4 regions of the Brevibacillus sp. genome follow, and region 2 is predicted to be linked to each of the others. Evidence: riboswitches for the same ligand, from Rfam matches in the RefSeq annotation. Region 2 holds a riboswitch; each other region holds the start of a gene.
What was found. A riboswitch is a leader RNA that binds a small molecule or an ion and turns the genes downstream of it on or off. The one in region 2 is predicted to bind cobalamin.

Region 1 (5,833 bases), on a different contig from region 2:
TACCGGAATCGTCAATGGTCGGCTGGACAGGCCCGAAGTCATTTATACCGTCAACGAAAAAGTGAATGCCGTAGCTCCGAAAATCACCTCTTCGGGTGTATCGGCGATTGCCAAGCAGATCAACGAGAGCTTCACGGAAGCGGTCAGCGAAGCGCTTTTGACCAAGCTGACGGAGATTGGCGTGAAGCTGGAGGAGCAGTTGCCGACCATTCGCAAGATCGAGAGCGGCATTTTCGAACTGGAAAGCAAGCTCCCGGAGATTCATGCGGCAGGTCAGAAAGTGTTGGAGATCGAAAAAAAGCTGCCGGACATTCATGAAAAAGCGCAAATCATCCCGGAAGTGGAGAAGCGCATCCCCGAGATTAACCAGGCGGCCGATGCTCTTTTGAAGATTCAGCAAAACTGGCCGCGCATCAACGACGCTGCTTCCGCCGTCATCGCGATGGAAGAAAAGCTGCCGATGATCGATCAGGCGGTCGGGCGCATCGTCGAGCTGGACCAAAACTTCGGCAAAGTGACCAATGCGGTGACTACGGCCACGCAAAAGGCCAGTCAGGCAATTGAGATAGTTTCGGCGGCGCAAAACGCCTTGCCGCGCATCGGAGAATTGGCTGACAAGGGAGTCGATTTTGCCGATCGGCTCAATCAATTTTTCACGGCGCATGACGGCGCTTTTGAAACAATCGCTCCGCTCATCAAGCAAAATCTCATTTTGGCTCAGCAGGCGTCCGATGCGCTTGTGCAACTGACAGACAGGCTGCTGCAAATCAATCCCGAACGGTTGCCTACAGCTGCCGAAGTGCAGGCTGTGTCTGACAAGCTAGGCAAAGCTGCGCGTATCGTCGAACACACCTCTGCGCTGGTCGACAAGCTGAACCGCTACATTCCGGGGCAGCCGCTGACGCCTTTTTCCGAGCGGCTCCATAAGCTGGAAGAGAAAATGCATCGGCAAATCGAGATTCTCGATACGATAGCGAAAGCGTTGGCAGACGGGAAAAAGCCCGCAAGAGACTTGATCGAGAGTCTGAATCAGTTGGCGAAAAACACGAGTGCGGAGCTGGGAGACATCCTGGCGCGCTACGATAGCGAAATCGTTCCGAAAATCGCGGAGGGCATCGAAAAGCTGAAAACAGTCGTGGGCGATTCCGCCGAACTGCTGCAAAAAGCAAAAGACAGGCTGCCGGATATCGAGGCGATTTTGAAAGAGACAAAAGCCGGACTGGAGCTGGGGCTGGCCGAACTGAAACGAATCGAGCAGGAGCTGCCGCAGATTCAGGCGCGGGTCCATGAACTGGCGCAAACGTTGCAAAGCAAGTCCGAAGCGTTTGCCAAAGCGATCCACACGGCAGCGCCGTTCCTCAAGCAGCATTTGCCAGAAATCAAGCAAAAGCTCGACCAGGCGGCTGGCTTCATCCAAAACGATTTGCCGCAAGCCGAGGCGGAGCTGACCAAGCTGGCTGACTTTGTCCGTAACAAGCTGCCGGAGGTGGAGAACGGCGTCCACAGGGTAGCCGAGCTGGTGCGCGATGATCTGCCCAAGCTGGAGAGTGCGATTGCGCAAGCGGCGGACAAGCTGAGAGAGGTCGAGGCGAACAATCACTTTGCCGATCTCGCCAAGCTGCTGCGCGGGGATATCAAGCGAGAGAGCGAGTTTTTGGCAAGTCCGGTGCAGATCAAGGAAAACCGCAAATATCCGATTCCCAACTACGGTTCGGCAATGTCGCCTTTTTACGGAGTATTGTCGCTATGGGTAGGAGCGACCTTGCTGATTTCTTTGCTCAAACCAGACCCGGAGAACCCGGACGGACGCTACAAGCCGTACCAGCTGTACCTTGGCCGTCTGGGCACATTCGTGACAATCGGGCTGTTCCAGGCACTGTGTATTACGCTCGGTGACTTTTACATTTTGGAAGCGTATGTGGCGGACAAAGTTCCGTTTGTCCTTTTCGCGATGCTCGTCAGTATGGTGTTCGTGACGATCACGTATACGCTGTTGTCGGTATTCGGCAATGTCGGCAAGGGTATCGCGATCATTTTCATGGTCTTCCAGTTTTCCAGCTCCGGGGGCACGTTCCCGATCAGCATGACGGCGCCTTTTTTCCAGGCACTCAATCCGTTTATGCCGTTCACCTACGCGATCAGTTTGTTGCGTGAAGGGGTCGGGGGCGTCCTCTGGGAGACGGCGATTCGGGATATTCTCATGCTGTGCGGCTTCATCGGCATCAGTCTGTTTATTGCGCTGGCCTTGAAACGACCGCTGAGCGGGCTGATTCAAAAATCGATGGAAAATGCGAAGAAAACGAAGATCATCGGGTAATCCGCTCGGCCATGATGCCAGCCTGTCAGTAGATGGGCTGGCTTTTTCTATGGCTGAAATATCCAATATTTAGCAAAGAAAAGAATTGTTAATTTTCAAAATAACTGATATATTGAGAGCAAACTTCATACGTGTACAAACAGGTGCAGATAAATTCAACACTTTTATCTGCTTAAAAGGGAAGTTCGGTTCGAATCCGACGCTGTCCCGCAACTGTAATTGGGAGCGATTCGAAGATACCACTGTTTTCGCCAGCCGAAAATGGGAAGGTTCGAAAAGCGATGATCATAAGCCAGGAGACCTGCCTGTTTGAGCGCAACATCAATACCTACGAGGATAGGGGGTGTTAAGTGCGAGATGGATAGGCGTGTTTTTGATTTTCACAATCAGCATGCTTATTTCGGTATTCATTCGCCTCTTAACAACTTCTGCGGAAGTTGTTTTTTTGTGCGGATTTTCAGGAGGGTACGTGACGGATGAGTGATTTTTTGTTTGGAACGGTGGAGTATTTCACCAACGATTTTCAGGCGTGCATTATGAACAACTTGACGATAGAGAACCCGAGCGCGATCAAAGCGCATTACGCGAAATTAAAAGCAGAGGTCATCAGGCGAGCAGAAAATCAGGCAGATCAAGAAAAGCTTTTGCACAATCTCGACAAGGCTTATCAACGTCTAAAGGTCAACTTAATCGGGGCGGAGGATGAAGAGAATGGGAGCTGAAGAAAAGTTTTTTCCAGGTCTGGAAGGTGTAGTCGCTGCGGAAACGAGCATTTCCTTTTTGGATACGAAGCAAGGGGAAATCGTCATCAAAGGGTACGATTTGATCGAGCTGTCCAAAGCGCATCGTTACTTGGATATCGTCCATCTTTTGCTGGAAGAATCGTTGCCGAACGAACAGCAAAAGCGCGAAGTGGAAGAAAAGCTGAAAGCCGAGTACGACATACCGAACCAAGTATTCGACATGCTCAAGCTGCTGCCGGAAAAAACGCATCCGATGGACGGCTTGCGCACCGGGCTTTCTGCGCTTGCCGGATACGACAGCCAACTGGACAACTGCACGGCGCAAGCCAACAAGGAGCGGGCTTACAAGCTGCTGGGCAAAGTGCCGAACATCGTCGCCAACAGCTACCGCGTGATTCAAAAGGAAGCGCTGATCGCGCCGCTGCCGGAGCTGTCGTACAGTGCGAATTTCCTGTACATGATCACGGGCAAAATCCCGTCCGACTTTGAAGAAGCCATCTTCGACCGTTCGCTTGTTTTGTACAGCGAGCATGAGATGCCTAATTCGACGTTTACGGCACGCGTCATTGCCTCGACGATGTCGGATTTGTACGGGGCGTTGACCGGGGCGGTCGCTTCCTTGAAAGGGAACTTGCACGGCGGCGCGAACGAAGCGGTGATGCACATGCTGCTTGAGGCAGGCTCGGTCAAGGAGTTTGAAGCTTTGCTGGAGTCCAAGCTGGCCAACAAGGCGCGGATCATGGGCTTCGGGCACCGCGTGTACATGAAAAAGATCGACCCGCGCGCACTGATGATGAAGGACGCCCTGAAGCAATTGTGTGATGCAAAAGGCGACGACTTGCTGTACCAGATGTGCGAGGCAGGCGAAAAAATCATGGAGCGCGAGAAGGGCATTTACCCGAATCTCGACTACTATGCCGCTCCGGTTTACTGGATGCTGGGGATTCCGATTCCGCTGTACACACCGATCTTTTTCAGCGCAAGAACAGTGGGGCTGTGCGCACACGTCATCGAGCAGCATAGCCACAACCGCCTTTTCCGTCCACGGGTCAACTACATCGGCCAACGCCACGCCTAAATCCAATCCAAGCAGAAAGGAATGAGTCGCTTGTTGAAAATGAATGATCGCACCAAAACAGACCAGTTGCTGGAGGAGATCGCAGACTATGTGCTGACGAAGGAGATTACGAGCGAGGAGGCGTTCCAGACCGCGCGCTACGTACTGTTGGACACGCTCGGATGCGGCATTTTGGCCTTGTCCTATCCCGAGTGCACGAAGCTTTTGGGGCCTATCGTCCCGGGCACAGTCGTTCCGAACGGCAGCCGTGTTCCCGGCACAGCGTATGTGCTTGATCCTGTGCGCGGAGCGTTCAACATCGGATGCATGATTCGCTGGCTCGACTACAACGATACGTGGCTGGCAGCCGAGTGGGGACATCCGTCCGACAACCTGGGAGGCATTTTGGCTGTAGCCGACTATGTGAGCCGTGTGCGCCTGGCAGAAGGAAAAGAACCGCTCGTCGTGCGCGATGTTTTGGAAATGATGGTGAAGGCGCACGAGATTCAGGGAGTGCTCGCGCTGGAAAACAGCTTGAACCGCGTGGGGCTTGATCACGTCCTGTTCGTCAAAATCGCCACGACTGCGGTCGTGACGAAGCTGCTGGGCGGGGGCCGGGAAGAGATCATTAACGCCTTGTCCAACGCATGGATCGACAATTCCAGCCTGCGCACTTATCGCCACGCGCCGAATACGGGATCGCGCAAGTCATGGGCTGCGGGAGACGCGACCAGCCGGGGCGTGCATCTGGCACTGATGGCGCTAAAAGGAGAAATGGGCTACCCGTCCGCACTGTCTGCGCCAGGCTGGGGATTCCAGGACGTTTTGTTCAACAAAAAAGAACTGAAGCTCGCTCGACCGCTCGACTCCTACGTGATGGAGCACGTGCTGTTCAAAGTATCGTATCCGGCAGAGTTCCACGCCCAAACCGCAGCAGAGTGCGCCGTAACGCTGCACCCGCAAGTCATCGACCGACTGGAAGAGATTGATTCCATCACGATTACGACTCATGAATCGGCTATCCGGATTATCGACAAGGTCGGCCCGCTGCACAATCCGGCTGACCGTGACCACTGCCTGCAATACATTACCGCCATTGCTCTGCTCAAAGGAACGATTACAGCGGAGCATTACGAAGACGAAACCGCCAGCGACTCGAGAATAGACAGTCTGCGCGCGAAAATGAAGGTGATCGAGAACAAGCAGTACACGTACGATTACCTCGATCCGAACAAGCGCTCAATCGCAAATGCGCTACAGATTCACTTCAAGGATGGAACGAAGACGGAGAACGTCGAGTGCGAATATCCGCTCGGACACCGTTTCCGCCGTCAGGAAGCGATTCCGAAGATCGAGGAAAAGTTTTCGGATACATTGCGTACCCATTTCCCAGCCGGGCAGCAGCGCAAAATCGAGCAAGTCTGCTTTGACCACGAGCAATTGGGGCAGATGCGCGTGAACGAGTTTATGAATCTGTTTTTGATCGGATAAGGAGGCGTTTGGCTTGGCGTGGATCGTGGATCAACCTATGACGCAAAAGGAGCTGGCCGAACGACTGCGCTCGCTCATGTCGGCGCCTGACATTTTGCAAATACCCGGAGCGCACGACGCAATGGCTGCTATCGTCGCCAAACAGGCGGGCTTTTCGGCTCTGTACTTGTCAGGGGCTGCCTATACCGCGAGCAGGGGCTTGCCGGATTTGGGCATCGTCACTTC
Region 2 (5,833 bases):
CGATGAACCTCAACGGCTACCTCGCGAAAAACAAAATCGCGTATGAGAGTGAAGAAGCAAAAGATTTTGCCCGCACGTTCTTCATGATGATGAACTTTTACTCGCTGGAGATGAGCGCCGAGATTGCCAAGGCAAAAGGGGAAACCTTCATGGGCTTTGAGCAGTCGGAGTACGCCAAGGGCACTTATTTTGACAAATATCTCGCAACCGATTACCGTCCGCGTACGGAAAAAGGCAAGCAGCTGTTCGAGGGCGTGCACATTCCGACGCCAGAGGACTGGGCTTCTCTCAAGCAAAAAGTGCAGGAGAACGGGCTGTATCACGCCTATCGTCTGGCGATTGCTCCGACACAGAGCATTTCCTACATTCAGAATGCGACATCGAGCGTAATGCCGATCGTGGAGCATATCGAGACGAGAACGTATGCGAACTCGACCACGTATTACCCGATGCCGTACTTGACGCAAGAGAACTATTTTTACTACAAGTCTGCCTATGTGATCGACCAGTTCAAAGTCATCGATCTGATTGCCGAAATCCAGGAGCATGTGGATCAAGGGATTTCTACCGTGCTGCACGTCAACAGCAACATCTCGACAAGAGAGCTGGCTCGCTACTATATTTACGCGGCGAAAAAAGGCTTGAAGTCGCTCTACTACACGCGCACCAAGCATCTGACGGTAGAAGAGTGCATTAGCTGCGCCGTTTAACAACAGATGTAGGTCATTGGAACAAGTTGATAGAGAAGAGGAACGCCTTATGAAAGCAGTCAATTGGAACAGGCCGGACGACGATTTTACGATGACGTTTTGGAATCAGAACATCATGCAGTTCTGGACCGATGACGAGATTCCGCTGTCGGACGACAAAATGTCCTGGATGGAGCTGAGCGCTACCGAGCGGGACACGTATAAAAAAGTGCTGGGTGGCCTTACCTTGCTCGATACGGTGCAAGGCGGCGTCGGAATGCCGAAAATCATGGAGCATGTGGACGGATTGCAGCGAAAAGCCGTCCTGGCTTTCATGGGCATGATGGAGCAAATTCACGCCAAGTCTTACAGCAGCATTTTCACGACTTTGGCTGCCACCGAAGAAATCGACGAGATTTTTGCCTGGGTGGAGCGCAATCCGCATCTGCAAAAGAAAGCGGCGTTGATCTCGCAACGCTATCAAAGCATCGAGACAGCGAAAGACTTGTACATGGCGATGGTTGCCTCTGTTTTTCTGGAAAGCTATTTGTTTTACAGCGGCTTCTTCTACCCGCTCTTTTTGGCTGGACAGGGCAAGATGACGAGCAGTGGCGAGATCATCGACCTGATTGTGCGCGACGAAAGCATTCACGGCCTGTATGTCGGCGTGCTTGCGCAAGAAGTGTATCAACGCCTCAGCGTCGTCGAGCAGACAGCTGTGAAAGAGGAGCTGTACGCGTTGCTGCACGAGCTGCATGAGAACGAAGAGGCGTATACCGTGTCTCTATATACGGAAATTGGCTTGGCGGACGAAGTGCTGGCTTACGTGCGTTACAACGCGAACAAAGCGTTGATGAACCTGGGACTGGACCCGTTCTTCCCGGAGGAAGAAGTCAATCCGATTGTTTTGAACGGGATTCGGACGCATACGAAGCAGCATGATTTCTTCTCGAAAAAAGGAAATGGCTATGTCCGCACGCTCAACGTCGAGCCGCTGACAGATGATGATTTCCGCTTTGAGTAAAAAGTTAAACGTATGTTTAAAAAGACTGCCGCTCATTGGCAGTCTTTTTTCGATTCCGATCCAAAAATGCGTCAGTAGAATACACGTGAGGTTTGCTCGATAAATAATATTTTAATAGATGGGAAGGAAATGAATCGCCTATTTTCAATATCTTTTCATTTATATTTATGTTATAAATAAATGACGTAACGAGCTGTTTTACTTCTGGTTGTCCAGATAGAATCGTGATCAGCGCGGAAGTGGCAAGCGAGAAGCGATCTGGTCATCGATTACCGATTTGGTCGACTGATTTATCTGACAATTATTCCCGCTCGATCTGATCCCGGTTGTTGGGGCATGAGCGGGCGGAGTGATTGTGTGAATTTTTTCACTAATCAGAGGGTTGCTGAAAAGCACCTTTGCTTTGGAATTACAGGAGGGTTTGTGTCATGCATCAAAAAGGTTCTTCTTCGTTCATCCTCATCATCGGCTTTATGCTGTTCGCTCTGTTCTTCGGAGCGGGGAATCTGATTTTTCCACCAATGCTGGGGCAAATGGCTGGAACGAACGTATGGACGGCCAATGCGGGCTTCCTGGTGACGGGAGTCGGGCTGCCGCTGCTGGCGATTATCGCTCTGGTTTATTCGGGAATGGATGATTTGCGTTCGTTGGCGAGTCGTGTGCATCCGGTATTTGGTCTTGTGTTTACGATTTTGCTCTACTTGGCAATCGGGCCGTTTTTCGCTATTCCGCGATCCGGGAACGTCTCGTTTGAGATCGGAATCAAGCCATTTTTGTCCGAGCAAGCTGGTCCGGTTCCACTGATCGTCTTCACCGTCTTGTTCTTTACACTCGCTTGCCTGTTATCTCTCAATCCTGGGAAAATTATCAATGTAGTCGGAAAAGTCTTGACACCGATCAAGCTGACTTTTATCGGCGTGATTGTGTTGACGGCGATTTTGTTCCCGATTGGCGCGCTGCAAGCACCTGTGACGGATTATCAGTCCAAAGCGTTTTACAAAGGCTTTCAGGACGGCTATTTAACCTTGGACGCTTTGGGGGCATTTGTGTTTGGAATCATCATCGTGAATGCGATCAAGCAAAGAGGCATCACGGCGAAAAAGCAAATTTTGCTCACGTGCGCAAAAGCAACGATGATCGCGGGCGCACTTCTGGCGTTCTTCTACACGGTGCTTGCCTATATGGGCGCTTCCAGTGTGGAGAAGCTTGGTCATCTGGAAAACGGGGCGCAAATTTTGGCCAAGGTGTCCAATTACTACTTCGGCTCTTACGGCGCCGTTTTGCTCGGCCTCATGATTACGATCGCATGCCTGACCACCAGCGTCGGTCTCATTACAGCTTGCTCTTCGTTTTTCCATTCGCTGTTTCCGGCGATCTCGTATAAAAAGTTTGCCGTCATTCTGGCTGTGTTCAGTACACTCGTCGCCAATATCGGCTTGACGGCGCTGATCAAAGTGTCGGTTCCGATCTTGATGACCATGTACCCGATTGCGATTTCCCTCGTCTTTTTAACGTTTATGCACAAAGGATTTGGCGGACGACCAGAGGTGTATCAGGGAAGCTTGCTCGCTACTTTTCTGATCAGCCTGTTTGACGGACTGAACGCGGCAGGTGCCCAGCTTCCCGTCATCAACGACTTCTTTACTCGCTATTTGCCGATGTATACGATCGGGCTTGGCTGGATGCTGCCCGCTGTTGCAGGCGCTGTGATCGGCTACACTATTTACATGATTCGCAAACCTTCTCTGCGGGCACAGGAGCTGCGACTGACCAAGCAATAAACCGGGAAGCTGGCAGAGTAGAGGCAATCAGGCTGAACTTTGAAATAATTTTGGTGAGTGGAAATAGTTTAGCATGACAAAAACTGGTTTACGTGTTACTGTAAGGAGAAAGGTGCTCTTTTGCTAGATGCGAGAGCACATGCACTCATACCGACAATTTCATATGAGTGGGAACAGGTTCCTTGGCCGCGAAAATCGGCGCAAGGATGAAAAGGGAAGTCGGTGAGAATCCGACACGGTCCCGCCACTGTATGAGGGGAGTTTGCACAGCGATAAGCCACTGGTCGAGACGGACTGGGAAGGCGTTGTGCAGATCGTGATCCTCAAGTCAGGAGACCTGCCTGTTTCGACAACACTGCTTAACCTACGGGAGATAGGGAGGTGTTAGGATGCTGTGATCGCAGTGCTTATTTGGCATTTCTAACGTTCTTTTTGACCGTTGGAAGTGCCTTTTTTGATTGGCTTTACAAATACCTTCAATGGATGGGAGAGAAAGCTCATGAAAAGCAGCAACCTGGGATATCCGCGAATCGGCAAAGACCGGGAGTGGAAAAAAGCATTGGAGTCCTTTTGGGCAGGCAAATTGGAAGAGTCAGCGTTTCTTGCGCAAATGGAGCAAATCCGCCAGCAGCATCTGATCAAGCAAAAAGACAAAGGCATCGAGTGGATTCCCGTCAACGACTTTACTTACTACGATCACATGCTGGACATGGCTGTCATGTTCGGACTCGTTCCGAAGCGTTTTGCCTATGATGGCGGCCCGGTACCGCTCGATACGTACTTCGCCATGGCGCGCGGCAACAAAGAAGCTGTCGCAAGCGAAATGACCAAGTGGTTCAATACGAACTATCACTACATCGTTCCTGAGTTTGGCCAACGCCCGCCAGTGCTGGCAGAGAACAGGCCGCTGAAAGCGTACCTGGAGGCCAGGGATCAGCTGGGCATCGTCGGGAAGCCGGTGATTGTCGGGCCGTACACGTTTGTCAAGCTGGCGAAAGGATATGCGAAAGACGAGTTCGAACGCGTTGTCGATCAGATCGTGCCGCTTTACGTGGACGTGCTTCGTGAACTCGAACTGCATGGCGTGGAATGGGTGCAAATCGATGAGCCGGCTTTCGTCCAAGATATTTCCGAGCAGGACAGAGCGCTCATTCGCCGGGTGTACGAACAGTTCAGTCAGGCGCTGCCACACCTCAAGCTGATGGTTCAGACGTATTTCGAAGTGGTGGATTGGTACGAGGAGCTGATCGCGCTGCCAGTGGAAGGCTTGGGCCTGGACTTTGTCCACGGAGGAAAAGCGAATTTGGCCAACCTGACGGCACATGGTTTCCCGCAGGAAAAAGTGCTCGGCGCAGGAATCATCGATGGCCGCAACATTTGGCGCTCGGCCCTGGAGGAAAAGTGGGAGCTGGTCAAGACGATCAGCAATGTGGTCGACCCGGACCGGATTTGGCTACAGCCATCGAGCAGCCTTTTGCATGTTCCCGTCACTGTTGAAGCAGAAACCGATTTGCCTGGGGAAGTTCAAGCGGCATTAGCCTTTGCGGACGAAAAATTGGGAGAAGTGCAGCTTTTAGTCCAAGGATTCCGATTTGGAAAGTATGTTATCTCGAAGGAAATTGCCCAGAACGAAAAGGACTTGCTCCGCCTGGCCGAGTCTCCGGCGAGAAACCGGGAGAAAGTACAGCAGGCTCGAAAAGCGCTGGAGACGACAGAAGCCAAACGCGACGTGCCGTTCCACGAGCGCCGCGATATCCAGCAAGCCGCCTGGAAGCTGCCGCTTTTGCCTACAACGACGATCGGCAGTTTCCCGCAGACGGCAGAGGTTCGTCAGGCCAGACAGCAGTACAAAAAAGGGAACTGGACAGTCGAGCAGTACGATGCCTTCATCGCGGAGCAAATCAAGCAGTGGATTGCGATTCAGGAAGAGATCGGGCTGGACGTGCTTGTCCACGGCGAGTTTGAACGGACAGACATGGTCGAATATTTCGGGGAAAAGCTCGACGGCTTCGTCTTCACGAAAAATGGCTGGGTTCAGTCGTACGGTTCCCGTTGCGTCAAGCCACCTGTCATCTACGGCGATGTGCAGTTCGTCGCTCCCATGACCGTCAAAGAGAGCGTATACGCCAAGTCGTTGACGGAAAAACCAGTAAAAGGCATGCTGACAGGCCCGGCGACCATTTTGAACTGGTCATTTGTCCGCGATGACGTGTCCCGCCAAGAGGTGTGCGAACAGATCGCCCTGGCGCTGCAAGCAGAAGTGGAGGCGCTGGAAGCGGCGGGAATCCGCATGATTCAGGTGGATGAGCCTGCGCTGCGGGAAGGCTTGCCGCTCAAGC
Region 3 (5,833 bases), on a different contig from region 2:
TTTGGCAAACCATGAGTTAGACGCGGTATTGATCACTTCTCCCAAGCATGTTTACTATTTGACCGGGTTTTTTACTGATCCGCACGAGCGTTTTATGGGGCTGATCATTCCGGCCCAAGGCGAGCCTTCGCTGATTGTGCCTGCCCTTGATCGGGAAGCGGCGGCAGCAGCATCGTTTGTTCAGACGATTCTTACACATACGGATACGGACAATCCGTACGAGATTCTCAAGCAGGCGTTGCCAGCGGGCTTGTCCAAGCTGGGCATCGAGAAAAGCCACATGACGGTAGAACGCTTCGAAGCCATGGGACAAGCCGTCGGTGCGCAGAGCTACACCGATGTGGAAGAACCGCTTCGTGAAATGCGCCTGATCAAATCGGCAGATGAAGTTGCCCGTTTGAAAAATGCGGTTCAACTGATCGAAGATACGCTTGGCGAGACGTTGAAAAAATTCAAAGTCGGTCAGACCGAAATGGAGATTGTCGCGGAGCTGGAATTTCAGATGAAGCGTCTGGGAGCAGATGGCCCATCCTTTTCCACGATGGTACTGGCAGGCGAAAAATCGGCATTGCCGCATGGAACGCCAGGTTCGCGCCAGGTGCAGGAAGGCGATTTGCTGCTGTTTGACATCGGGGTAGCAGCTGATGGTTACGTTTCGGATATTACCCGCACGTTTGCCGTCGGGGAAGTCAGCGAACAACTGCGCGAAATTTACGAGACAGTGCTTGCGGCGAATGAGGCGGCGATTGCAGAGGTTCGTCCAGGCGTGACTTTTGCCCATCTCGACAAGACCGCTCGCGACTTGATTGCCGCGCGAGGCTATGGCGAATACTTCATGCACCGACTGGGACACGGTTTGGGCATGGATGTGCACGAATATCCGTCCGTACATGGTCAAAATCAGGAAACGCTTCGCCCGGGCATGGTGTTCACCATCGAGCCAGGCGTTTACGTACCGGGAGTAGGCGGCGTGCGCATTGAAGACGATGTGCTCGTAACCGAATCAGGCGTGGAAGTATTGAGCAAGTTCCCGAAACAATTGACTGTGATTGGCTAACGATCACGAAACACACAATTTCATATGAATCTGATGGTGCTGGCTGGAATCGTTTGGTTCCGCCAGCTTAATAGGGAAGTCCGGTGAAAATCCGGCGCGGTCCCGCCACTGTAAACGAGGAGTGCCTAGTACGCAGCAACCACTGTTTTTCGCGAGACGAAAAATGGGAAGGGAACTAGGCATGTTGATTCGTGAGCCAGGAGACCTGCCATGAGATCATTTGCAATCGACCCACGAGGATGGGACAGATGTAGAAGCAATCTTTAGAAAAGGCGCTCCACAAACGCTGGCTCTATAGATATGTCTGCGTATGTCGAGCACCTCCCGATTGGAAAACTGGGAGGTGCTTTTTTCTATGGGTATCATCGTGGCAGCAACACGTGGAGAGGGGGAGATGCCATTTCCTGTATTGCCAAACGGAGCGGCTTTCCGTATAGTGTAGATGTAATTCGTAACAATTACGATTTGCATAGCAATTGTTTTCATCGTACAGAGAACATGAAAAGAAGAGAGGGTAACAAAACAAATGAATAAAACACCTAAGAAAAAGAAGGCCTTGCAAGGATTTTGGTTCGCGTCTGTGACTGCAATCATGCTGCTCATGTCTGCGTGTGGTTCCGCAACACCGGCAGCTCCTGAACAAGCTGCTACCAAGCCAGGCTCGGAGCAAGCTGCCCAGCCTGCCGCTGGCGAAAACAAGCCAGTGACAATCGTCAACAACGGCATCGAAATGACTTATCCGGAAGCACCAAAACGCGCTGTCACCATGAACCAGCACGTGACGGAAATTATGCTCGCTCTCGGTCTGGCTGACAAAATGGCCGGGACTGCGTATTTGGACGATCAAATTTTGCCTGAGTTGAAAGCTGACTACGACAGAGTGCCTGTGCTGTCCGACAAGTACCCGACGAAAGAAGTGCTGATGGCTGCCAACCCTGACTTTGTGTATGCAGGCTGGAAAAGCGCCTTTGGCGATAAAGGTGTAGGCTCGATGGAGGAGTTGGAGAAAGCAGGGGTCAAATCGTACCTGCAAGAGTCTTCCAACAAGCCGGGCCCGACTATTGACGACGTATTCGCTGACATTGCAAACATCGGCCGCATTTTCCGCGTGGAAGACAAGGCGAACGAACTGATTGGCAAAATGAAAGCGGAAATGGAACAAACGACAAGCAAAATCGGTACCGTGGACAAGCCGCTCAGCGTGTTTGTGTACGATAGCGGAGAAGATCAGCCGTTCACAGCTGCAAACAACTACATGACTGCCCTGATCAAGGCGGCAGGCGGCAAAAACGTGTTTGACGACATTCAAAAAGGCTGGGCAACCGTGAGCTGGGAAGAAGTCGTGAACCGCAAGCCTGACGTTATCGTTGTCGTGGATTACGGCGACAAAACGATTGATCAGAAGAAAGAGTTTTTGCTCGCCAAAAAGGAACTGGCTGACTTGCCAGCGATTCAAAACAAACGTTTGATTGTATTGCCATTGTCCGCAGCTTCCGAAGGGGTACGCGCACCGATCGCGCTGAAAATCCTCGGCGAAGGACTGTACCCGGATAAATTCAAATAAAGAACGGCTGCTTAATTAAGGAGGGAACGGCCCTGCATAAGATCAAGATGCCCTTCATCATCGTTGCCCTGCTGATCGGGTTGCTCGTCTCGATTACGTTTGCGGTAACACTCGGCTCGGTGGAAATCAAACCAGCGACAGTATGGAAAATTGCCTTATCGAATCTTCCGCTGACCAATCAGTGGATCGAAGTGGATTGGTCAAAAGGAGAGCAGACAATTATCTGGGATATTCGGTTTCCCCGCGTCCTGTTGGGGGCAGTTGTCGGGGCTGGTCTATCTGTTGTGGGGGTTGCGATTCAGTCTCTCGTTCGCAACTCCCTGGCAGATCCGTACATATTAGGCGTTTCCTCGGGAGCATCGGCTGGAGCGACTTTGGTGATTTTGTTCGGAGCATTCAGCATGTACGGACAATTCGCCCTGTCGTTTGGCGCTTTCACAGGGGCGCTTGTCTCGATCCTGCTTATTTTTACTTTGTCGCGAATCGGCGGGCAAAACTCGACCGTGCGCTTGCTCATGGCGGGGATTGCCATTTCTGCGATTTTGTCGGCGATTACGAGTCTGATCATTTTTTCTGCGCCAAACGAACACGGCATCCGCTCGGTGTTGTTCTGGATGAGCGGCAGTCTCGCGGGCGGCAAGTGGGAGTATTTGACCATCCCGACATTGATCGTGGTCATTTGTCTGATCGTGCTGCTGGCGCAGTATCGTTCGTTGAATGCGATGCTGATGGGCGAGGAGTCTGCCGGGACGCTTGGGGTCAACACGGTGCAATTTCGCAAGCTGCTGTTGGTCATTACGGCCCTGCTCACGGGAGTCATCGTCTCGATCAGCGGAGCGATCGGATTTGTCGGTTTGATGATGCCGCATATCGTGCGGGTTATCGTCGGTTCCGATCACCGACGCGTCTTGCCTGTCAGCGCCTTGCTGGGAGCGATTTTTCTGATCTGGGCGGACGTGATTGCCCGGCTTGCTTTTGCCCCGGAGGAGCTTCCTATCGGGATCATCACGGCGTTGTGCGGAGGCCCGTTCTTTATTTGGCTGATGCTGCGCAGTTCTTATTCTTTCGGAGGTAGCGGACGATGAATCTGAATGTGGAGAACATTACAGTCGGGCTGGAAAACAAAACGATTTTGCACAACGTCAGTCTGACGGTCCGCTCCGGTGAGTTCGTCGGGCTGATCGGGCCGAATGGCAGCGGGAAGTCGACTTTGCTCAAAAGCATTTATCGCGTGCTGAAGCCGTACAGCGGATTGATTTCGCTCGACGATGACAACGTGTACCAGCTGTCTGCCCGGCAAAATGCACAGCGCATGGCGGTGGTTCGTCAGGAAAGCTCGGTCGAATTTGACTTTACGGTCATGGAGATAGTCATGATGGGCCGCTCACCGCATAAGCGGCTGTTTCAAACGGACACGACAGCCGACAGCCGCATTTGTGAGGAGTCGCTGGAACGAGTGGGGATGCAGGCTTATGCCGAGCGCAGCTTTTTTTCCTTGTCAGGCGGGGAAAAGCAGCGTGTGCTGATTGCCAGGGCGCTGGTGCAGCAAGCGGAGTTTCTCGTTCTCGACGAGCCGACCAACCATCTGGATGTCCGGTATCAGCTGCAAGTCATGGATTTGGTCAAAACACTCGGAATTACCGTGTTTTCATCGCTGCACGATCTCAACATCGCCGCGATGTACTGTGATCGGCTGTACGTCATCCGCGACGGTGAGCTGGTCGCTTCCGGCACCCCTGATGAGGTTTTGGAACCCGGCTTGATTCGGGATGTGTTCGGGGTAGAAACGGAAGTAATCACTCATCCGCGCACAGGGAAAAAACACGTCTATTTCTTTTCCGAAGCATTGCGCAACGAGCAATCTCGACAGGAGGTCAAAGCGTTATGAGTGTTTACAGCTGCCAAGTATGCAAATTTCGATACGATGAATGGTTAGGCGATACGAAAAATGGCGTCCCACCGGGGGTGCCTTTTTCACATTTGGCAGGCTCCGTCTGTACGACGTGCGGCATGCAGGGAGAAGGGCGGCATCTGCCTCTGCCTGAAGCCAAATACATCGGGCTGGAAGCCACTTACTACGATCAGTTCGCGGGCAAGGCGGGGATCGCCTTTTATCGCAACTGGCTCATGCAGGAAGCGCAGCTCGCTCCCGTGTCTGTGCTGGAGCTTGGGGTAGGCACGGGGCGGATCGCGATTGAGCTGGCGCGGTGTGGGCTGTCCGTCTGCGGCGTGGACAACAGTCCGGACATGCTGGAGATGGCGACGAAAAAGAAACGGCGCATGCTGAAAGACCAGGAGGATTTGCTCGTGCTCGTGGAGCAAGATGTACGCGAATTGCAGCTCGATTCCACCTTCACGCACATACTGCTTCCGGAAGGCATCTTTCAGCAGGCGACCTGTAGAGCGGAGCAGCGACAGTTCCTCGCGGTGATCGGACAGCATTTGACCGCGAACGGGACGGTTGCGATTGACTTGCTGCTTCCGCCCGTCAACAGCAAGTGGTCCGTCATGCAGCGCAAATTCGTTTTCCCTGACCGGATGGTTTACCAAAAGGTGGAGGGAGAAACGCTTTTGGCCGAGCAAAAATTTCGTTACACGCTGACGTACGAGACGTTTTTGGAGCAGATGGAACAGCCGCGCTACAGAGTGGAGCGGGAGCTGGCGCTGTTGTTGCCGGGAGAGCTGCATCTGCTTTTGGAAGCGGCGGGATACGAGATCGTGCAAAGCATGGAAAATGTCGTCTGCCACCACAGCGAGCTGCCAGAACAAACCGAAGAATACGAGGCGGATCGCTGGCAGCACGGGGGCTATCCGTTTGCGGAACCGCCAGGTGCACCGGGAGCCGCGACGCGCTGGACGATCATTGCCAAAAAAATTTCTGCCCTTTCGCTGTAACAAAATCCGGACGGTTGCATCTAACCAGTAAAGGATTTGCGGGAAGGAGGTCGCGCCCTTGGATAAATTGCAGCCGACTGTCGAAGCTGCCTTTGAACAAATCATGCAAGACTACGGGACGCGGATTCTTCGCCTTGTCACTTTTCTGGTCAAGGATCACAGTTTGGCAGAGGACATTACCCAAGAAGTGTTTGTGAAGGCGTACCAGCATCTTCCGCGTTTTCGCGGGGAGAGCAGCGTTCATACATGGCTATACCGGATCGCCGTCAATGAATGCAAAGGCTATTTGCGGTCGTGGTCATTCCGCCATATCCTCC
Region 4 (5,833 bases), on a different contig from region 2:
AACAAAGCGGTTCTCAAAGGCGTTGTATCCCGCAAGAAGCAAATCGTTCCTGTACTGACAGATACGTTTCAAGCTCTGTAATTGTTAGAAAAAAGCAAGCTGCCCGGACACATTGGTCTGGGCAGCTTTTTTCATGCATTCAAAACGGATTGTTGTTGTGCTGTTGCAAATGATGCATCGTCTGGTGAGCATAGGCGTCGTCGCTGTAGTGGTGGACGGCGTGCTTGTCTCTGGCCCGCAAGCTGACAGACCCTGTAAAAAAGAAGGCCGCGATGAAGGTGGCTGCTACTGCGATGAGAAAATAGAGCAAAAGACATTCCCCCTTTTCACAATGGCTTGCTTTTACAATAACATTATTTTCCTGCTGCTACTACTGTTGACTTTGCCGGTGCGTAAATGTGTACGATGAATTTGTCAGGAGGGATACACGATGGAATATACCGTGCAAAAGCTGGGTCTCCTGGCAGGTGTCAGCACCCGGACATTGCGTTACTACGATGAGATTGGCCTTCTCAAGCCGGCGAGAATCAATTCATCCGGGTATCGTATTTACGGGCAGGCAGAAGTGGATCGGTTGCAGCAAATTTTGTTTTACCGCGAGCTTGGTGTCAGCCTGGAGGAGATCAAGGAAATCATGAGTTCTCCCACCTTTGATGCGGAGCGGGCACTGCGGGAGCACCGGGAGAAGCTGTTGGAAAAACGGGCGCAGCTGGATCGGCTGATTGCGAATGTCGATCTGACTTTGGCGCAGCGAGAGGGGACGAAAACAATGACAGACAAACAGAAATTCGAAGGCTTCAAACAGCAGTTGATTCACGACAACGAGCAGCAGTACGGCGAAGAAATCCGGGCCAAGTACGGCGACGAGCGAGTAGAGCGTGCCAATCGGAAAATCAAAGAGATGAGCGAGGAAGAGTATGCGCAAGTCGAGCAATTGAACGAAAAGCTGCACGCGACGCTGAAGCAAGCGTTTGCCAGCGGCGATCCGGGCAGCGAGCTGGCCCAGCAGGCAGCCGATTTGCATCGCCAGTGGCTCAGCTTTTACTGGGACAGCTACAGCAAGGAGGCGCACGCAGGCGTGGCTCAGATGTATGTCGATGATCCGAGATTTACGGCTTACTACGACAAGGAGCAGCCTGGCCTGGCAGCATTCCTGCGCGACGCTGTCGTCATTTACACACAAGCCTAATGACTAGCGAAAAACTTCCCCTGAACCGCGCATGCTTTTGGCGGTTCGGGGGAGTTTTTTTGTTTGGGCGCTATTTTTCTTTGTGTTTGTTATGTTATATAATTGTTCATCATCTGATACAAAATGCAAAGAGAGGAGCACTCTGGTGGAATCAATACAGACGATCATTGGAGCAAACTTGGAGACGATTCGCAAAAAGCGGGGCTTGAGCCTCGATAAAGTAGCGGAGCTGACGGGCGTAAGCAAAGGCATGCTGCACCAGATTGAGCGCGGCGATTCCCAGCCGACGGTGACGACCTTGTGGAAAATGGCAACAGGTCTGCAAGTGTCGTTCTCATCGCTGTTGAAGGCGCCGGACAGTGCCGTTTCTTTTGTGTCAATCGCAGACGTGTCGCCCATCATCGAAGACAACGGCTTGTGCCGGGCGTATTTGCAGTTTCCTTTTGATCCGATGACCAAGCTGGAAATGTTTCGCATCGAGCTTGACCCGGAGGCAAGCTACTCGTCGGCTCCACACAATGAAGGCGTCTACGAGTACATTACCGTCAGCGCGGGCGAGTTTTGCCTGAAAATCAAGGACGAGCTGTTTCGCATGTCGGAAGGAGACGGCATCCGTTTTGCCGGAAACGTTCCCCATATGTACAGCAATGAAGGCGAAAAGCAAGCCGTCATTCAGGTCGTGATGTATTACGCAGAGCCTTAGCTATAACCATACCTGTCGTTCATTTAACGAAAACGTGTAAAAGGAAAGGAGCAAAACTGATGCAGCGATTAAAAGAAAGCGCGCAGAAAGTGCAAGCGAGATTGCAACAATTGGGGTATGACAATCAGGTGGTCGAACTGCCGGACAGCACCCGCACAGCAGCGGAGGCAGCGCAAGCGATCGGATGCGAGGTCGCGCAAATTGCCAAGTCGATCATTTTTCGCCGGAAGACGACGGACAAGCCTGTTCTGGTCGTGGCAAGCGGCACAAACCGGATCGACGAAAAGCTGCTCGCGCAATGGATGCAGGAGAAGCCGGGAAAAGCAGATGCCGATTTTGTGCGCGAAAAAACCGGATTTGTCATCGGCGGTGTCTCGCCCGTCGGACATCTGGAACCGATTGAGACGTGGATTGATGAGGATTTGCTTCGCTTCGAAGTCATCTGGACGGCTGCCGGGCATCCGAACGCTGTTTTTTCGCTGACGCCAAAGCAACTGGTACAAATGACGAATGGCGAAGTAGCGCGCATCGCTTCCCGCCCGTAACCAGCCAAGAAACGGCAAAGCCCTCTCGAATCCGGGCACGATCAATGGTAAAGTGGAAATATTCACACGATATCAAGTTGGCAGGGGGAGAAAAATCGATGCAACCTACTGAACCGATTTCCTTGGGACACCGCATCCATCTGATTGACGGCTTTGACATGGGATGGGCGGAGCGGACGGGAACGTATGTAATAGCAGAGGAACAATTGACGCTTGTCGAGACAGGGCCAAGCCCGTCCGTGCCGTACATTGTGGCAGGATTGCACAAGCTCGGCTTTTCGCCGGAGCAAGTCAAATACATCATCGTGACGCACATTCATCTGGATCACGCGGGCGGGGCAGGCTTGTTTTTGCGCGAATGCCCGCAGGCCAAAATCGTGGTGCATCCAAAAGGAGCGCGCCATCTGGTGGACCCGAGCCGCTTGATTGCGGGAGCGAAAGCCGTTTACCAGGACGATTTCAACCGCCTGTTCGATCCGATTGTGGCGATTCCCGAGGAGCGAATCTTGGTGCGAAAAGACGGAGACACCTTGCCGATCGGGCCGAACTGTGTCCTTGAATTTTTGGATTCGCCCGGCCATGCGAACCATCATTTCAGCATTTACGATCCGGTTAGCCGCGGCATGTTCACAGGTGATACAGCGGGCGTTTTTTATCCGCAACTCCAAAAAGACGGATTGCATTTCGTTTTGCCGTCCACGTCTCCAAACCAGTTCGATCCGCAGGCGATGCTTGCGTCTATCGAGCGTTTTCGCAAGCGCGAACTCCAGCGTATCTACTTCGGGCATTTTGGCATGACGGAAGAAGTGGAGGACGTCTATCGGCAAGTGGCAGAGTGGCTTCCCGTATTCGTGGCAGAAGGCGAGGCGGCCGTTTCCGCCGGGCTTGGCACGGAGCAATTGGGGGACAGGCTGTTCGCTCTTGTCAGCCAGCATCTGCAAGCGCGCGGCATTGCCGAGCAGCATGAAGTGATGAACGTCCTGCGACTGGATTTGCAGGTGTGCGCGATGGGAATTATCGATTACTTGCACAAGCGCAAGCAGTAATTTTCGTCGGTTAGGCAAAAGGCTGCTGCAGGTTGACGGGCAGCCTGGACCTGCGTTTTGCTGCAAAATGACGCATTCTTTTTTTGGCCAAGGAATGCTATGATGGTGGGTGAGTCTTAGCTTGCAGGTACAAACAACTGAATACAGCAAGCAGGTGCCTCGTCTGTCATGGACGAGGTGAAAAGGGAAGCCGGTGCAAATCCGGCGCGGTCCCGCCACTGTAAAGCGGCTGTCGCAAGCCGCAAGCCAGGAGACCTGCCTGTTTGCATGATGTGCCTGCGCCTTCGCGGAAAGGTTCGGCCCGTTCAGGACTTTTTGGCGTGACCAGATCGTCCTGGCAAGTCGACCCTTTTGTTTCCCGCTGGAAGCGAAGGGGTTTTTCTATGCTAAGAATCAACCAGTTGCCCAGAAAGGAAGTTATACATATGAAACGTTCGTGGAAACTGCTCATGCCCCTGGTCATTGCTGCAAGCTTGGTCGGCTGCACAGGCAATGGCAACACGCAAACAGCCCCTGCTCCAAAGACAGAGGCGCCACAGACAACACCACAGGAAACAACGGCCAAAGCCACTGTCTACCCGCTGACGGTCAAAGATTCGACGGGAAAAGAAGTGACCTTGCAAAAAGAGCCGCAGCGGATTGTCTCCACCTCTCCAGGTGAAACGGAGATTTTGTTCGCACTCGGCCTGAACGACCGGATCGTCGGGGTGTCCGACTACGACGATTATCCGGCAGAAGCTGCCACGAAGCCGAAAGTGGGCGGTGTCGTCAAGCCGAGCGAAGAGGCGATTCTCGCCCAGTCGCCTGATCTGGTCATCGGCGGAATCTCGATGGATGAGCCTGTCGCTGCGAAGCTGAAAACGTTAGGCATGCCTGTTTACGTGACTCACCCGCAAAAAATGGATGAGATATTTGACAACATTTTGGCGATGGGTGTCATTACAAACAGACAGGAGCAGGCGGAAAAAGTAGTCGCAAGCATGAAGCAGGACATCGCGCGCGTGCAGGAAGCGGTCAAAGCGGTGAAGCCGGAAGACAAGAAAAAAGTGTACCTGGAGTTTTCGCCGGGCTGGACGGTGGGCAAAGGGGAATTTCTGGATGAGCTGATCTCACTGGCAGGCGCGACAAACATTGCCGCTGATACCCAAGGGTGGAACCCGATCAGCGAAGAAAAGATTTTAAAAAGCGATCCTGACGTCATTTTGTATGCAAAAGGCATTACGGACGACAAGACAGGGAAAAAGCTGGAGGACATCATTGCGAACCGCAACGGCTGGGACAAGATGAAGGCGATCCGCGACAAGCAGATTTTCGGGATGGAGCAAAATTTGCTTTCGCGCCCGGGACCGCGGATTACCCAAGGTTTGATCGAGGTAGCCAAAGCGATTTACCCTGATCTGGTGAAATAAAATGAAGAAGCAGTTGCTTTTATGGGGAGGAGCCAGCAGTCTGATCCTGCTGGCATCGGCGGTAGTCAGCATTTCGATGGGAGCGGCATCGCTTCCGCTTTCGCAAGTATGGCTGATCTTGTTGCATCAGCTCCCCGGCATGTCGGACTTGGTTGCCGTGACATGGCCGGATTCGTCCGAGCAAATCGTGATGAAAGTGCGTTTTCCCCGCGTCATCCTGGCGATCCTGGTAGGGGCTTGCCTGTCGCTTGCGGGCGCCGGATTTCAAGGGGTGCTGCGCAATCCGCTCGCAGACCCGTTTACGATGGGAGTGGCATCCGGAGCTGCTGTCGGTGCCGCTTTTCTGATCCTGTTTGGCTTGCAATTCGCTTTTCTCGGGGAATGGAGCACGCCTGTGGTCGCCTTTTTGACGGGGCTGTGCAGTCTGTGGATTGTACTGTCGCTGGCGAAGACGCAGGGCAAGCTGCAAACAGAGACGCTCATTTTATCCGGGGTCGTCATTCAGGCGTTTCTCGGTTCGCTCGTCTCTTTTATGGTGTCCTTGTCGAACCAGACGGTGAACGAAATCGTCTTTTGGCTGATGGGCAGCTTGTCGTTTCGCGGCTGGGCTTTTACGTATGTGCTGATTCCGTATGTGCTGATCGGCGTAATCGTGCTGGTTGGCTATGCCCGCTCCTTGAACCTGTTTGCCCTGGGTGAGCGTCAGGCGGCGCATCTGGGCGTCAATGTCGACAAGACGAAGCTCATTATTTTGCTCGTATCGACTTTGTTGACGGCGGCAGCGGTTTCGATCTCAGGGATCATCGGCTTCGTTGGCCTCGTCGTACCGCATCTGGTGCGGATGCTGGTCGGGCCGGATCATCGCATCCTGCTGCCGATGTCGGCGATTGGCGGCGGCATCTACGTCCTGTGGGCGGATACGCTGGCGCGGATGCTGCTCG

Region 1: it holds a riboswitch for cobalamin, as region 2 does, so the genes downstream of both, DEP07_RS14745 (hypothetical protein) here and metE (5-methyltetrahydropteroyltriglutamate--homocysteine S-methyltransferase) in region 2, are expected to answer to the same signal.
Region 3: it holds a riboswitch for cobalamin, as region 2 does, so the genes downstream of both, DEP07_RS00400 (ABC transporter substrate-binding protein) here and metE (5-methyltetrahydropteroyltriglutamate--homocysteine S-methyltransferase) in region 2, are expected to answer to the same signal.
Region 4: it holds a riboswitch for cobalamin, as region 2 does, so the genes downstream of both, DEP07_RS01100 (ABC transporter substrate-binding protein) here and metE (5-methyltetrahydropteroyltriglutamate--homocysteine S-methyltransferase) in region 2, are expected to answer to the same signal.

Annotation. Positions count from the first base shown of each region.
Region 1 covers NZ_DOTK01000047.1:71,596-77,428, reverse strand. Annotated here, with positions in the region: gene DEP07_RS14750 (YhgE/Pip domain-containing protein) at 1-2,317, shown strand, start outside; cobalamin riboswitch at 2,442-2,640, shown strand; gene DEP07_RS14745 (hypothetical protein) at 2,794-3,039, shown strand; gene mmgD (citrate synthase) at 3,029-4,138, shown strand; gene DEP07_RS14735 (bifunctional 2-methylcitrate dehydratase/aconitate hydratase) at 4,178-5,608, shown strand; gene prpB (methylisocitrate lyase) at 5,646-5,833, shown strand, end outside.
Region 2 covers NZ_DOTK01000060.1:24,657-30,489, forward strand. Annotated here, with positions in the region: gene nrdE (class 1b ribonucleoside-diphosphate reductase subunit alpha) at 1-710, shown strand, start outside; gene nrdF (class 1b ribonucleoside-diphosphate reductase subunit beta) at 760-1,713, shown strand; gene brnQ (branched-chain amino acid transport system II carrier protein) at 2,142-3,494, shown strand; cobalamin riboswitch at 3,653-3,853, shown strand; gene metE (5-methyltetrahydropteroyltriglutamate--homocysteine S-methyltransferase) at 3,994-5,833, shown strand, end outside.
Region 3 covers NZ_DOTK01000003.1:11,074-16,906, forward strand. Annotated here, with positions in the region: gene DEP07_RS00395 (M24 family metallopeptidase) at 1-1,057, shown strand, start outside; cobalamin riboswitch at 1,075-1,284, shown strand; gene DEP07_RS00400 (ABC transporter substrate-binding protein) at 1,584-2,621, shown strand; gene DEP07_RS00405 (FecCD family ABC transporter permease) at 2,669-3,706, shown strand; gene DEP07_RS00410 (heme ABC transporter ATP-binding protein) at 3,703-4,509, shown strand; gene DEP07_RS00415 (methyltransferase domain-containing protein) at 4,506-5,516, shown strand; gene DEP07_RS00420 (sigma-70 family RNA polymerase sigma factor) at 5,575-5,833, shown strand, end outside.
Region 4 covers NZ_DOTK01000005.1:73,820-79,652, reverse strand. Annotated here, with positions in the region: gene DEP07_RS01130 (manganese-dependent inorganic pyrophosphatase) at 1-81, shown strand, start outside; gene DEP07_RS01125 (hypothetical protein) at 140-310, opposite strand; gene DEP07_RS01120 (MerR family transcriptional regulator) at 431-1,189, shown strand; gene DEP07_RS01115 (helix-turn-helix domain-containing protein) at 1,335-1,892, shown strand; gene DEP07_RS01110 (YbaK/EbsC family protein) at 1,952-2,437, shown strand; gene DEP07_RS01105 (MBL fold metallo-hydrolase) at 2,536-3,483, shown strand; cobalamin riboswitch at 3,619-3,760, shown strand; gene DEP07_RS01100 (ABC transporter substrate-binding protein) at 3,909-4,892, shown strand; gene DEP07_RS01095 (FecCD family ABC transporter permease) at 4,894-5,833, shown strand, end outside.